One region of the Desulfitobacterium elongatum genome, then DNA from elsewhere that is predicted to be linked to it. Evidence: riboswitches for the same ligand, from Rfam matches in the RefSeq annotation. Region 1 holds a riboswitch; the other holds the start of a gene.
The links. A riboswitch is a leader RNA that binds a small molecule or an ion and turns the genes downstream of it on or off. The one in region 1 is predicted to bind molybdenum cofactor.
Positions count from the first base shown of each region.

Region 2: it holds a riboswitch for molybdenum cofactor, as region 1 does, so the genes downstream of both, ACZ42W_RS11820 (DUF2325 domain-containing protein) here and moaA (GTP 3',8-cyclase MoaA) in region 1, are expected to answer to the same signal.

Region 1 covers NZ_AP038772.1:3,658,437-3,666,114, reverse strand. Annotated here, with positions in the region: gene nuoF (NADH-quinone oxidoreductase subunit NuoF) at 1-865, shown strand, start outside; gene fdhF (formate dehydrogenase subunit alpha) at 883-3,564, shown strand; gene mobA (molybdenum cofactor guanylyltransferase) at 3,916-4,518, shown strand; gene fdhD (formate dehydrogenase accessory sulfurtransferase FdhD) at 4,481-5,302, opposite strand; molybdenum cofactor riboswitch at 5,490-5,620, shown strand; gene moaA (GTP 3',8-cyclase MoaA) at 5,693-6,664, shown strand; gene moaC (cyclic pyranopterin monophosphate synthase MoaC) at 6,668-7,144, shown strand; gene ACZ42W_RS17350 (MOSC domain-containing protein) at 7,186-7,620, shown strand; gene ACZ42W_RS17345 (MogA/MoaB family molybdenum cofactor biosynthesis protein) at 7,620-7,678, shown strand, end outside.
Region 2 covers NZ_AP038772.1:2,526,903-2,534,580, reverse strand. Annotated here, with positions in the region: gene ACZ42W_RS11855 (permease) at 1-155, shown strand, start outside; gene ACZ42W_RS11850 (thioredoxin family protein) at 208-435, shown strand; gene ACZ42W_RS11845 (rhodanese-like domain-containing protein) at 535-927, shown strand; gene ACZ42W_RS11840 (PadR family transcriptional regulator) at 932-1,189, shown strand; gene ACZ42W_RS11835 (MFS transporter) at 1,353-2,540, shown strand; gene ACZ42W_RS11830 (DUF1858 domain-containing protein) at 3,250-3,477, shown strand; gene ACZ42W_RS11825 (DUF438 domain-containing protein) at 3,491-4,729, shown strand; molybdenum cofactor riboswitch at 4,957-5,089, shown strand; gene ACZ42W_RS11820 (DUF2325 domain-containing protein) at 5,236-5,541, shown strand; gene ACZ42W_RS11815 (heterodisulfide reductase-related iron-sulfur binding cluster) at 5,564-6,064, shown strand; gene ACZ42W_RS11810 (MBL fold metallo-hydrolase) at 6,394-7,320, shown strand; gene ACZ42W_RS11805 (ATP-dependent helicase) at 7,327-7,678, shown strand, end outside.

The DNA.
Region 1 (7,678 bases):
GAGCGGATTGTGGGGGAAACCGACCAATAATAATAACGTCGAGACTTGGTCCAACATTCCTCATATCTTGAGGATGGGTGCAGATTGCTACGCACAGAATGGTACGGAAAAAAGCAAAGGGACAAAGATTTTCGCTTTAACCGGAAAAGTAAATAATACCGGACTAGTGGAAGTACCGATGGGGATGACGCTTCGAGACATCATTTTTGATATTGGTGGCGGAATTCAAGGCGGGAAGAAGTTTAAGTCGGTTCAGATAGGAGGCCCCTCGGGTGCATGTTTGCCTGAGGAAATGCTTGATCTACCCGTGGACTTTGATACTCTGACTCGAGCTGGTGCAATGGTCGGTTCAGGGGGTTTAGTGGTCATGGATGAGACCACGTGTATGGTAGATATTGCTCGCTTCTTCCTTAATTTTTCTCAAAGCGAATCCTGTGGGAAATGTACCCCCTGCCGTGAGGGGAACAAACGGATGTGGGAGATACTTGACCGAATCACTCGAGGAGAGGGTCAATTAGAGGACATAGAAAAGCTTGAGACTTTAGCGGATACAATTAAAGAGACCTCTTTATGTGGATTGGGGCAGAATGCTCCAAATCCAGTACTGGCAACCCTTAAGTATTTCCGGGAAGAGTTTGAGGCGCATATCCGAGATAAGAGATGTAAGGCTGGGGTATGTTCTGAGCTCTTAACGTATCGAATTGACGCAGAGCTTTGTAAGAAGTGCGGATTATGTTCGAAGAATTGTCCGGTGAAGTGTATCACTGGTGATAAGAACACCCCGTATGTGATTGATGAAGAAGCGTGTATTCGCTGTGGAACCTGTATGGAAGTATGTAAATTTGGTGCTGTTATCCGAGCATAGAGAGAGGAGTGAACGTAGTGGAGTGGCTGAATCTTACAATTGACGGAAAAGGGGTTAGTGTGCCAAAAGGAAGCACCGTTCTGGAAGCTTGCCGGATGCACGACATTCCGGTTCCAACCTTATGTCAGGATCCGGAACTAACTAATGCTGGGGCCTGTCGACTCTGTGTCGTCGAGATTGAAGGTATGCGCAACCTTCCACCTTCCTGCGTGACCCAGGTGACGCAGGGAATGGTCGTCCAAACGCAGACGGGCAAAGTGCGTAATGCGCGGAAAACCATTCTTGAGCTTTTGGTAGCGAATCATCCACTGGACTGTATGACCTGTCAGAAGATGGGAGATTGTTCGCTTGCCCAGTATGCCTATGAATATGGAGTATCTGGAGAAAAGTACAAAGGTATAAAACGAGAGCTTCCTCTCGATGAGAGTAATCCATTTATTCTCAGAGACCCGAATAAATGTGTTCTATGTGGCAAATGCGTGAGAGCTTGTGAGGAGATTCAGGGACGAAGTGTTCTTGATTTCTTTAAACGCGGTTTTGATTCTCAAGTTGGGCCCGCTTTTGGAGTTCCTTATAGCGAATCTGAGTGTGTCTTCTGTGGATCGTGTGTGTCGGTATGCCCAGTCGGAGCTTTGATGGAAAAGCAGATGATTGGCAAAGGACGTCCTTGGGAAGTGGAGAAAGTCCAAACGACCTGTCCCTTCTGCGGAACAGGCTGCAACTTTGATCTCAATGTCAAGAACGGAAAAGTCATTGGGGTGACCTCAAATCCAGGGGCTCCTGTTAACGGGAAGGCGCTCTGTGTGAAGGGTCGCTTTGGAATGGATATGATTCATAATCCAAACCGACTGACGACTCCACTGATTAAGAAGGATGGAGAGTTTGTTCCTGCAAGCTGGAAGGAGGCTCTCGATTTAATTGCTTTGAGGTTCGGAGAGATTAAAGCACAGTATGGAGGGGATTCCATCGGTGCTCTAAGCTCGGCTCGTTGTACCAATGAAGAGAATTATCTGATGCAAAAGTTCATGCGCGCGGTGATCGGCACCAATAATGTCGATCACTGCGCCAGGACCTGACACGCTCCCACTGTGGCCGGTCTGGCCACCTCATTTGGTTCAGGAGCGATGACGAATTCCATCAATGAAATTCCTAATGCTCAAGTCATGTTTGTTATTGGTTCGAATACTACAGAAGCCCACCCGATTATTGGGACAAAAATGAAACAAGCCCTCGCCCGAGGCGCTAAGCTCATCGTCGTAGATCCTCGTCGAATCGAACTCGCGGAGGATGCCCACATCTGGATGAGACTCCAGCCAGGTACAGATATAGCCCTGATTAATGGGATTATGAATATTATCCTGGAAAAGGGTTGGGAGGACCGTACTTTCCTTGAGGAACGGACCGAAGGCTTTGAACAATTAAAGGAAAACTTAAAGAAGTTCCCACCGGAAGTGGTGAGTAAGATCACTGGAGTCCCCATCGAGCAGATGGTGGAAGCCGCTCGCTTGTATGCGAGTGCAGAACGTGCTCAGATTTTTTACACCTTAGGGATTACGGAGCATACCTGCGGGACAGATAATGTCATGTCACTCGCTAACTTAGCTATGCTCACCGGGAATATCGGTAAGGAAAGCTCCGGTGTGAATCCTTTACGGGGTCAGAATAATGTTCAAGGGGCCTGCGATATGGGGGCACTACCTAATGTTTACACAGGATATCAAAGTGTCTCAAGTCCAACGGTTCGTGCCAAATTTGAAGAAGCTTGGGGCATCCCACTCAATCCTAAACCAGGCTTTATGATTCCGGATATGTTTGATGCAGCGGTTGGAAAAGAATTACGGGCGATGTATATCATGGGAGAAGATCCTGTGCTTACAGATGCTGATGCGAACCATGTTCGCAAGGGCTTAAATGCTTTGGATTTCTTGGTGGTCCAGAATATCTTTATGTCCGAAACGGCTGAACTCGCAGATGTCATCTTACCCGGAGCAAGCTTCGCGGAGAAGGATGGTACCTTCACGAATACTGAACGTCGGGTTCAGAGAGTAAATCAGGCGATTAAGCCCATTGGAGATGCCAAGACAGATTGGGAGATTATTTGCCAGATTGCCACACGTATGGGGTATCCTTTTCTCTATGAGTCACCAGCAGAAGTCATGGAAGAGATTGCTGCGCTCACCCCACAGTTCACGGGAATTTCCTACCAGCGTCTGGGAAAAAAAGGGTTGCAGTGGCCGGTGCCTCATGCAGAGCATCCTGGAACGAAGTTCTTACATGAAGGGAAGTTCTCCCGAGGTAAAGGGCTATTCATGCCCATCGATTACCAATTGCCCGATGAACTCCCTGACGAAGAATATCCTTTCTTACTCAGCACAGGACGCAAACTTTCTCACTATAACATCTCGACTCGTTTCTCAGATTCACTCGAAGAGTACTCACCGGAGGAATATGCGGAGTTGAATCCGAAGGACGCGGAACGATTGGGAGTGTTAGACGGGAAGAAGATCAAAGTGGCCTCCCGTCGGGGTGAACTAGAGACAAAGGTGCGGGTAACCGATCGTGTTCCCCCGGGAATGCTCTTCATGACCCTTCACTACAAGGAGTCGCCCACCAATGTATTAACGAATGGTGCATATGATAAGGTAACTAAGACCTACGAGTATAAGGTCTGCGGTGTGCGGGTAGAACGCTTAGCTTAAAGTCAATGAGGGTATCCCTGAAGGAAAGTCTTTCGGGGATACCCTTTAGGTTTTTTAATGCTTTTTTTGGAAATGTATGGCTTAAGGAGTGTTGTTTCCTTAAACTTATTTCCACTGCTAGACCCTTCATAGAGCAGATGCTTATAAAATGTGTTAAAAGGTTTAAAACTTTTGTGGGAGGAAATACTTTATCCTCGTAGAAATCATAACGTGTAATGAATTTGCGAATTCGATAATCTATAATTAATGACAGGCAGTGCGGCGTGGCGAATAAACTTTACGCATGATATTTTTAAAAACGATAAAGATTAAATAAAAGATCAGGAGTATGGGAGGCAGGAAGACATAATAATGCATAGCACACACGAAAATAAGATTTTGCCGATGACTGGAATTGTTTTAGCCGGAGGAAAAAGTTCTCGTATGGGAACGAATAAAGCCTTTTTGGAGTGGCAGGGACAGCCTTTGATCGAAAGGAGTTTACAGGTTTTACGCCCGATTTTCTCGGAGATAATCATTAGCACGAATAATCCAGAATTGTATAGTCGATATGGGGTTAAGACGGTTCAAGATATTTTTGTTGATCAGGGTCCTTTAGGGGGACTTCATGCCTGTCTGAGAGAGGCACAGTATGATTATTCGTTCTTTGTGGCTTGTGACATGCCCTTCTTAGATCCAGAGGTCATTCGCTTTCTAGCAGGATTAACTGGGAAAGAATCAGTTATCGTTCCCGAGGTCGATGGGGGACTGCACCCCCTTCACGCGTTTTATCATAAAAATTGTTTGTCTATATTACAAAAAAGGCTCGAGGCCAAGCGCCTCAAGCTTACAGAAATCTTTCAGGAATGTACCGTGCGTTATATCAGAGAGGAAGAGCTTCAGGGGTTCTCACACATTAGACGAAGCTTCAGTAATATTAATACTCCCCAAGAATGGTTGGAACTTCAACCTTAGGAAGGTTAATTCGTTCGGGACAGGTGTAGACATTGAGATGGTCCCCGCGGGCAAATCCGATGACAGTAATACATAGTCTACGGGCAAGCTTGAGGGCCATGTCAGTGGGTGCTGATCGGGCAATGAGAATCGGAATATTCATCTTGGATACTTTGAGGAGGATTTCAGAGGAAACTCTCCCACTAAAAAAGAGGACATGGTCACGTAAATCGAAACCGGACTTTAAGGCACTTCCCGATAACTTATCAAAGACGTTATGGCGACCTATATCATAACTCGTAAAGAGAACTTTTTCTTGGAAAGCGATACCTCCACTATGAATCCCACCTGTTGATTTAAAGAGGGGGAGGTGGTTCTGGAGATATTCAGCATAATTGTAAACTTCCTGAAGGGAGATTACAGTATTTGAGGTTTGGATTTTAGTGAGATCAGTGTCATTGCTAAAAGTAAATGAACTGCGACTTTTGCCACAGCAAGCAGAGAAAAGGCGCTTATTCATTAAATTAGGAGAGCCTAAAGGGGAAGAGCTATAAACCCATATGGACTGAAGTGAGGAATCATAACGAAGAGAGAGAACATCCTGATAGGAACGGATGAAGCCTTCCATGTATAAGAAACCAAGAGCAAGCTCTTCAAGCTGAGAGGGAGAACAAAGGATGGTGCCGATCTCCTCATCATTGAAAAATAGGGTGAGAGGAGATTCTTCCACGACGTATTCAACAGAAAACTCGGTGGTATTTCCTTGCGCTTTTATAACGGGAAATAATTCTGCTTCTTCAGTCATCTTCTCAAGTTCCTCCGAGTTTTTCTTTAATGATAGCATGAGCTATCAAAAGTTTAAAGTGAATTTTATATGAATGTTCATTGAAGTCAGATTTTTTAAGAAAAAAAGATATTTTGTCTCTATAAAACTCTTTTCACAAGAGCAGAAACGTAGTATCATAGTATTAAAGATGGATTAAAGTCCTAATTTAATAAACGTGCTCCGAAACTGGCTAACCTAAAGCGTATGCTACGGTGAGCGAGACAAGTGTAAAAACACTCGGGTATTACTGGAAACGGTTGTGCCTCCCTATTGGAAAGGAGTCTGTAAGTGTGTGAGTATGCTCCACGGTTTTTACAGACCGTGGAGTGTTTTATTTTAACTGAAATGATTTAAAGTGGGGGGATCCCTATGCAAGATCAGTTTAAACGCCGGATCGAGTACCTTAGGATTTCCATAACAGACCGGTGTAACCTACGTTGTAAGTATTGTATGCCAGAGACAGGGGTAAATTGGCTACCGCATGAGTCGATTCTGTCCTATGAGGAAATATTACGTTTAATTCGAATAACGACCTCACTAGGCTTTAAACGTTTTAGAATTACTGGTGGAGAGCCTCTTGCCCGAAAGGGAATCGTAGACTTTTTAGGAGAGGCTTCTAGAATTCCAGGTGTCGAAGACCTCATGTTAACCACGAATGGTATCCTGCTTCCTGAGATGGCCTTTGATTTAAAGGCTGCAGGAGTAAATCGAATTAACATAAGCCTAGATACTTTAAATCCTGAGCGATTCCGAGAGATCACTCGAGGTGGGGATGTACAAAAAGTTATTCAAGGCGTTTACCAATCCTTGGAGGCCGGTCTGCACCCGGTTAAGCTAAACGTTGTCGTGGTTCGTGATTTCAACCGAGATGAACTCCCCCAATTTATGGAGCTCGCTCGAAATTATCCCCTGCACGTTCGCTTTATCGAGCTCATGCCCATTGGAATTAGCTCAGAACACCGAAATGATTTCGTGCCCATAGCGGAAATGAAAGATATTCTCGGACTCGAAGGAATGAAACCCAAAAGAGATATCAAGGGTGGCGGACCGGCTGAGTATATTACCTCGGAGGGATTCCAAGGAAGCATAGGATTTATAAGTGCTTTAAGTCGGCATTTCTGCGATACCTGTAATCGGGTACGCTTAACTGCAGATGGAAAACTAAGACCTTGCTTGCATAGCGCCAAAGAAGTTGATCTTTGTCAAGCCTTAAGAGGAGAAAAAACCGATGAGGAGATAGCAGAACTGTTTGCTGAAGCCGTTTGGCATAAGCCTGCAGAGCATCATATGAATGAGGAAGCATGGCAAGGTCAGCGGATGATGTCACAGATAGGAGGATAATTTATGGATTTAACACACTTTGACGAAGAAGGACGCGCCCGCATGGTCGATGTTACTGAGAAAACGGAGAGTATGAGGGTAGCAACAGCGCGGGGAAAAGTAGAGATGCAACCAGAAACCTTGGAGAGAATTCGGCAGGGGCAGATTGCAAAGGGAGATGTTCTCGCCGTTGCTCAAGTTGCTGGAATTATGGCGGCAAAACAAACCTCAAATCTGATTCCTATGTGTCATCCTCTCGCCATCACAGGCGCAAAATTGAATTTTGAAATTCTTCCACCAGGTACGATTGAGATCGAGGGAATTGTTAAAGTTACGGGGAAAACTGGAGTAGAGATGGAAGCTCTTACCGCGGTCAGTGTAGCAGCTTTAACGATATACGATATGTGTAAAGCCATCGATAAAACAATGGTCATCGGAGACATTCGACTCATGGAAAAAACAGGCGGCAAGAGTGGTCATTTCATTCGAGAAGAAATTTAGACCCATAAAATAAAATAATAAAATTTAGGGGGATAATAAAAATGGCTAAAATTATTGCAGTATGCACGAGTGAAAAAAAAGGAATGCGTAAGAAGAACGTAGGAGAAGGAACTCTTAAGGTCAACTTTGGGATCGAAGGGGATGCTCATGGCGGAGATTGGCATCGTCAAGTCAGTTTACTAGCTATGGAGAGTATCAAAAAAATGCAGGATAAGGGGCTGGATGTAGTTCCAGGTGACTTTGCAGAAAACCTAACCACGGAAGGTATTGACCTTGTTAGCTTACCTATCGGCACAAAGCTTAGAATTGGCGAGACGGGACTTGGGGAAGTTACGCAGATCGGAAAGGAATGTCACACTCGCTGTGCTATCTATTATCAAGCAGGAGACTGTGTAATGCCAAAGGAAGGAATCTTCATCCGTGTGCTTGAAGGTGGAGCGGTAAGTGTGGGAGATTCTATCGAGGTGGTGGAATAATGCTGCGAGTGGGTGTGATTACCGCAAGTGATAAAGGATCTAAAGGAGAGAGAGAAGA
Region 2 (7,678 bases), 1.1 Mb from region 1:
TTATGATGGCGGTTACAGCATTATCTCTTCCGTCTATAATCATGTTATCTAAAGTGGTGAAGCCAAAACTCTTAGGGATATTTATTGCAATTGTAGCAGTTGGGATTATTATTATAGGCTATCTATTAAATGCTATTGCCATTTTCTTTATTTAAAGTTTTGATCTAAATTGATTCTAAATATATTTTTCAAAAAGGAGCGTTTAGAATGATTATTAAGATTTTAGGCTCAGGTTGTGCAAACTGCAAAAAATTAGAGGAAAACACCAAACAAGCAGTAAAAGAGATGGGGCTTGATGCAACAATCGAGAAGGTAGAGGACTTTAAGCAGATTTTAGGGTATGGTGTGATGAAGACCCCAGCATTAGTCGTCGATGAGAAAGTCAAAATTATGGGACGAGTTGCTTCTCCGGAAGAAATCAAAAAGCATCTGTAAAAACCCTTGCCATTATACCCCCCGGTGGTATAATGGAGATATAAATGGATACGAACTAGATATTTCCGTATCCGAAAATTATAATTATGGGGTGTTTAAATGCAAGACTATACATTTCTCATTCTCATCATTGGTCTTTTGATTTTTGTCCTATATCCGAAGCTTTCCTTAGCTAGTAACAAGAATATAAAAAATATTTCAGCTGAAGAAGCGCACCAACTTATTAAAGCAAACAACGGTGTAATAATTATCGATGTAAGAACTGTGCAAGAGTTTAAATCAGGACATATACCCGGCTCAAAATCTATCCCTGTAGCAGAATTTGCTTCAAGAATTAATGAACTTAACAAATATAAAGATTCTCCAATATTAGTTCACTGTGCATCAGGGGGGAGAAGCCCTGCAGCATTAAGAGTTCTCTTAAAGCACAATTTCAGTAACATCTATCATATGAAACAAGGTCTAAGAGGCTGGGCATACGGTTTAAAATAGTTTTATGGTGAAAAATAATGTCCCTGAAAATGGTCGACATACTCCGGCTTTATTATTGCTTTTATTGGTCGAAGGTCCATCTTATGGAGCGTTGCTTTTGACTAGAATGGAAACCGAACTTCCTCACTGTTTTTCTGACTGTGCCATTGTATATCGAAGTTTGCAAGAAATGGAGAAAAACGGTTGGGTCGAAACAAGTTGGAAACTGATAGATACTGGTCAAAAGCGAAAATGGTATACGATAATACGAAAGGAGAGCTAGCGCTTAGAAATCAAGCGGAAGACATTTGTCTACGACTTTCAAATTTTGATTTTTTCTTGACACGTTATCAAGATCTTAATCATGATCATAAGGGCACCTAAGTAAGATCAATAACTTCCCGCAAATAAGAACATAGGCATTATTATGGAGAGGATTTTATTTTATGAACATAAAACAACCGATTCAATACTCCAAAATCGGAGTATTATCTTTAGCTCACATGCTCAATGATATGTATAGTAACTTTCTTCCGCAGATGCTCCCGTTTCTAGTCGTTTTGAATTCAAACTTTACAGCTACGCGGGCAGCGATTCTGGTTGCTGCCTTTACGATCTCCTCATCACTGGTTCAACCCTTCTTTGGCTATTATTTAGATCGCCAGGGTAAACGTTGGCTTGTTTATGTCGGGACATTATGGATGGCAATTATGCTCAGCATAACAGGCATTGTCGAGAATTATAGCGTTCTTGTCACATTGGCGGCTCTGGCCGGCCTCGGTACGGCTGCTTTTCACCCCCAGGCCTCAACGATGGTTAACGTTTTAAGTGGGGATCGTAAAGCCGTTTTACTTTCGGGCTTTGTTGCTTTCGGCAATTTTGGTTTTGCGTTAGGACCGCTTCTCTTAGTTCCCCTATTTCAGACGTATGGATTACACGCCACCCTAGTTACGGTGGTCCCTGGAATTTTCGTCGCGATCCTGCTCTTCTTTTTTGCCCCACGCAGTGATGTCTTAGCAGGTACTGCCCCTGAATTCTCTGAGGTTATGTTATCACTTAAATCTGCTGCCAAGGAACTTATAGCGATTGTTGGGGTGATTGCCGTTCGTTCTTTAGCTTATACGGGAATGTTAACGATGCTTCCTCTATACTTTAAATCGCAAAATTTATCCAATATTGCAGCCAGTCATTTGGTCACCATAATGCTAGCGGCAGGGGCTATCGGTGGGATTATTGGTGGCTTTATCTCGGATTCTTTTGGACGTAAGCGTTTGATTGTCGGTTCTCTTCTAATTTCAACCCCTCTATTTTTTACCTTTCTCAAAACACAAGGAATATTAAGTGTTGTTTTTCTAGCCTTAGCCGGTGCGGCTTTACTTTCAAGTTTTTCTGTGACGGTAATTGCTGCTCAGGAAGTCATTCCAAATAACAAGGCGATGGCAGCAGGTTTAACCATGGGATTTGCTGGTGGGATTGGTGGTCTTGCGGTTATCCTGCTTGGTCGCGTCGCTGATCTTTGGGGGCTTCAAACAGCGATTTCTATAATCTTTCTTCTACCCCTTCTTGCAGGTTTGATTGGGCTGCTTATGAAAAGCCGTCCAGCGGCACGGGCACAACGGATGATAGCTCGCTAATTTAGCGAAGAAGTCATTTTAATTCAGGCAAGTAAGCGTATATTTAACCTAGAAAAAGCACATTATAATCTCGAAGGGTACGTAATGGTTGAGCCAAGATTTATATATGCTTTGTCAAAGAGGTGTATGTGGGTCGAGTCAAAGATAATTTATAGGCGAAAGTTTATAAGTTGTCAGAGAGAAAATTCTTGGGGGTAGGGAAAAGCTTTTAGCTAGTCGACTTAATCGTTGATTATCTAAGGGTTCCAACTTATCTTCAAGGGTCGAGCGAAGATCATCCTGGGTTTTGAAATTTTTTGTATATAGACATACACTGTAGGGTGTATACCTATATATGAATTTATCGGTCTTATTTAGCCGAAAGGTTAAGTAGGGTCGGGTAGATATCCAGTATGGTCGAACGAACCATCAACTGGGGTGGCGATTCTGCTTGGTTATGAGTCGAAAGATTATAGCTAGGTAATAAACTATCTCTCTTGGTGCTAGGTAGATCATTACGTGCTCTTCTTTAACTGACAGCCAGGGGCTTCGTTCAAGGTTTTATGAACGAAGCCTCTTTTGAATTATTTTTTTAGAAACAATGGGACGGTTATCTAGCTTCCTTCGTTTTTTCCAATGATGCTTTTTTTACTTAAAAGTATGAGCGAAATCACAGCTAGAGTTCTATACTATCTGGTATGATGACCTTAATAAAGAAGAGGTGATTCATATGAGCAAGATGATTGACCTATCCAAGACGGTTTATGAGATTTGTACAGAAGATCCAGAGGTCATTGACATCATGAAGGAATTAGGCTTTGAAGGGATTACTAACCCAGGAATGTTAAGCACTGCAGGACGCCTAATGACCCTTCCCAAAGGTGCAGTCATGAAAAAGATTAGTTTGGATAAACTGAAAGAAGTCTTTATAAGTAAAGGGTATCAAATCAAAGAATAAGGAGTGAAACAGGATGAGTGAATTATTCAACAACCGTGAACACCGTCAAAGAATTCTAAAAGAACTGATTACTGACTTGCATAAGGGTAAGACTGTTGAAGAGGTAAAATCTCGCTTCGAAAAGCTGATCGAAGGAATTTCTCCGAGCGAAATATCTGAAATGGAACAAGCTCTGATCTTAGAAGGAATGCCTGTAGAAGAAATACAGGGACTTTGTGACGTGCATGCAGCAGTATTTAAAGGTTCGATTGAAGAAATTCATAGCCCCCAAAAGGATGAAGATGCTCCAGGGCATCCTGTGCATACTTTCAAGCTTGAGAATAGAGAACTTGAAAAGTTGATCAATGATAAAATATTGCCCGGGCTAGAAAGCTTGAGTGACTCAGGACGTGTGGAAACTATACACCAACTTCAAGAAGGCTTTGAGACTCTCTGGGAAATCGATAAGCATTATAGTCGTAAGGAAAATCTACTGTTTCCTATCATGGAGAAACACGGAATTACCGCTCCTCCAAAAGTCATGTGGGGGGTCGATGACGAAATACGGGCTGCCATTAAAGAAACTCGGAAACTTTTAGCAGGCGATCCGCTAAGTAAAGAATCAGTACTCGAAAAGGGGAAGGAAGTTGCTACTCGAATTCCAGAGATGATATTTAAAGAAGAAAACATTCTCTTTCCCATGGTACTCGAGACCTTTTCCGTCGAGGAATGGGTTCAAATCGCGGAAGCGAGCGACGAAATTGGTTATACCCTAGCGAAGCCACATGGAGCTTGGAAGCCCGTCCAGCTGAAGAGGGAAAACGAAACAACAGGGGAAAAGGAGCAGGGAGAAGGACCGGTCCATGATAGGTATGTTGAATTTGATGCGGGCCTCCTTCTGCCAGAAGAAATCAATGCCATGCTGAACACTCTGCCACTGGATATTACGTTTGTCGGTAAGGATGGAACCGTAAAATACTTCACCCAGGGAAAAGAGCGGATATTCGCGCGGGCCAAGACCGTCCTTGGAAGGGAAGTTCAAAATTGCCATCCACCCGCAAGTGTTCATGTCGTGGAGAAGATCGTCGAAGAACTAAAATCGGGTAAAAAAGACCATGAGGAATTCTGGATTAAGATGGGAGAAATGTTTGTTTATATCCGATACTTTGCCGTTAGAAATGCGGCAGGCGAGTATCTAGGTATCATGGAAGTCACACAGAATATTAAGCCGATCCAAGAGATATCGGGTGAAAAGAGACTAATGTCAGAGTAACCATCAAATCAAACCCCTGAGAGCGTCAGGGGTTCTTTTATTGCCCTAGATAAGCGCTAATTCGACATTCCTCTTACAATATATGATAATAAAAACTATTGTAAAAGAACATAAACGAATGTATAATTACCATATGTATGATTCTAGTTAGTTTTAGATAGTGCGTGCTAGTCTATGGAAAATGGATAATTAATTTTTACTTTCTCCTCCGTGTTAAATGTTACTAATTTCATATTCTTCTCCGAGCCGAAACGACCTAAAGAGTAATCCATGGTATTTCGGCCAGGGCAATAAGCCCTCGGGTGTACTCAGAAATGGGTAGGCCTTCACGATTGAAAAGGAGGTGGATTTCCAAGCCATGAATGGACTTAGTCATGGCTCCACTTTCGATGAGTGGAGCCATGACTTTTTGATTTATGATGAAGCTATTCTTTGTGCATTAAAGGCAATGGGATTCTTAAAGAGGCTATTACTGTTTCTAGAAAAAATCCAAGGAGGTGAATTCAATGAAAATTGCAATCATTGGGGGATATAATCTCGAAAGATACGGAGGGTCCTTAAGTAAAGTTGAGGATATGGTGATTGGTTTCCATGATGGGAGACCTAAGCAAAGAAATAAAAAGTGCATGGAAATTCTTATTAAAGATGCTGATTATGTAATTATAGTACAATCGGTCTGCTCGCATAGCAGTATGTGGGATGCGAAAGCTGTGGCAAAGAAATGTAATAAAAAGGTATATTACGCACACAAGCAAGGTTTAGCTTCGATTCTGAATACAATTGAAAGTCAACATAAAAGCAAGACGGCGTAGAAAGCGCAGGGGCGAAATCTTTGTGAAAGAAGGTTTGAAGAATATGGGATATAGTTATGCTAGGGAAATGTGGATCCCAACATTGATAGATAAGCCTAATCCAGAGTACTTGTTTTTTCCTGGTTGTAGACTATCTGACGAGTCTGCAGGAGAATCAATTCATTCCATTAAGAGCTTACTCCTAGATGCTCATGTAAATATGGCCATATTAGGTGAAGAAAATTGGTGTTGTGGTGAGAAAGCAAGGAAGGCTGGTTTTGAAGATCTATCGCGTTTAATCGCTAAAAGAAATATTGCACTCTGGCATTCATTGGGGGTTAAAAAAATAATAACGAGCTGTACCCAGTGCTTTGTCACATTGGAAAACGAATATCGTAAGTATGGCGGCGATTTCGAAGTTATACTTCAATCTGTATTCTATGAAGATATACACTGTAATGCCAAGTCAAAAATAAGTTGTAGCAAGGGCAGGAGGTGTGGGGTAGATTCTACTTCTTCGTTAACATATTGGAAAGTTCACTGAAAATAGGCTTTAAATTACTGGAGTTTGTACTTATTGAAACCGAAAATTGAAAATGCAATACCTCGAACGCAAATGTTGGAGCAACTGTTAGATGGTATCCCATAAAATGGATATAGAATGGTTTTGATGATGCACTTATCAATTTAAGGAACATCTCTTTTGCATCATATGCTGTCAGTGGGAATGGATCAAAGAAGTGGAAGGCTCCTGAGTATGTCTAGTTCTCAGGGGCCTTCCACTATTACAAAAGAGTTCTTTCAAAATCGAGATGCAATGGAGGTTGATACTTGCTATAATGTGTGATGGATGAAATTCTAGGAGGAAATCGCTTGGAAATCAAAGAGATCAAGGGAAATACCTATTGCATTGATACGGGAATGACCTACATTCCTTTTTATAAAATGAACGAAGAAGAAATTATCTTGTTGGATTCCGGATGGGCAAAAGGAGAGAGAAAAGGAATCGATGAGCTTCTAGCAAAGAACAATTTTAAGGTCGCAAGTATTATCTGCAGTCATTCTCACATTGACCACATCGGAAATAATGCCTATTTTAAGAACAAATATAACTGTACAATTGCTATGTCAGCCTATGAGGCACTCGTTTGTAGTTCAACAGTCAATCTTAAGGCTTATTTTAGTACCCAAACTCTATCAGTTGTTGAAGAGCACTATGAAGATATGGTTTGCGAAACTGATATCATGATTTTGGATAACCAAGATCGAATTAATATGTGTGGTTATGAATTTAAAATTTTTCATACACCAGGACATAGCCCAGCACATATATGCATTATTACTCCTGATGATGTAGCGTATTTAGGTGATGCCCTCATTAGCTATGATGTAATGGCAGGGGCTAAAATGGCCTACGCTTTCATACTCAGAGAAGATTTAAAAAGTAAAGTAAAGCTGCATGATCTTAAGTGCAGTCAATATGTCGTGGCACACAAAGGGATATATAATGATATAACAAAACTCATTAACGATAACATTAATTACTACAAGAATCGAGCTGCAAAGATATATGAACTTATAGACGGTGCTATGACTATGGAAGATATTTTCAAGGCTGCCATAAAGAAGTTTGACATTCAAGTAAAGAGCACCTATAGATATGCAGTCATCGAAAGGATGTTAAGATCCTATGTTGAATATTTGAATGAAACGGGAAGTATAGAGCTAAATATAGAGCATGGTTTTCTCAAATATTCTAAAGGTTCATTGTGTATTGAGGAAGTCGCAATAATGGAGTAGATAGATTTGTTAAAAGTAAAGGAATTCTTTCATAGGATAGAAGCAAAAGGATTTAATTTAACACAGCAGCAAAAGAGGGCCGTTGTCCATGACCAGGGGCCTCTTTTGCTTTTAGCTGTTCCTGGTGCGGGCAAGACGATGGTCCTAACTGTTCGGCTAGCTTACTTAATTCTTGTGAAAAAAGTAGACCCTCGAACGATACTTTGCCTTACTTTTAGTCGGGCAGCCGCGAAGGAAATGCAGGAGCGGTTTGTGAATAACTTTGGAGAAATGATTAATGGTAAAATCCAGTTTTCAACGATCCATAGTTTTGCCTATGAGGTGGTTCGCTCAGCTTTTCGCCAAAAAAACACCCAGT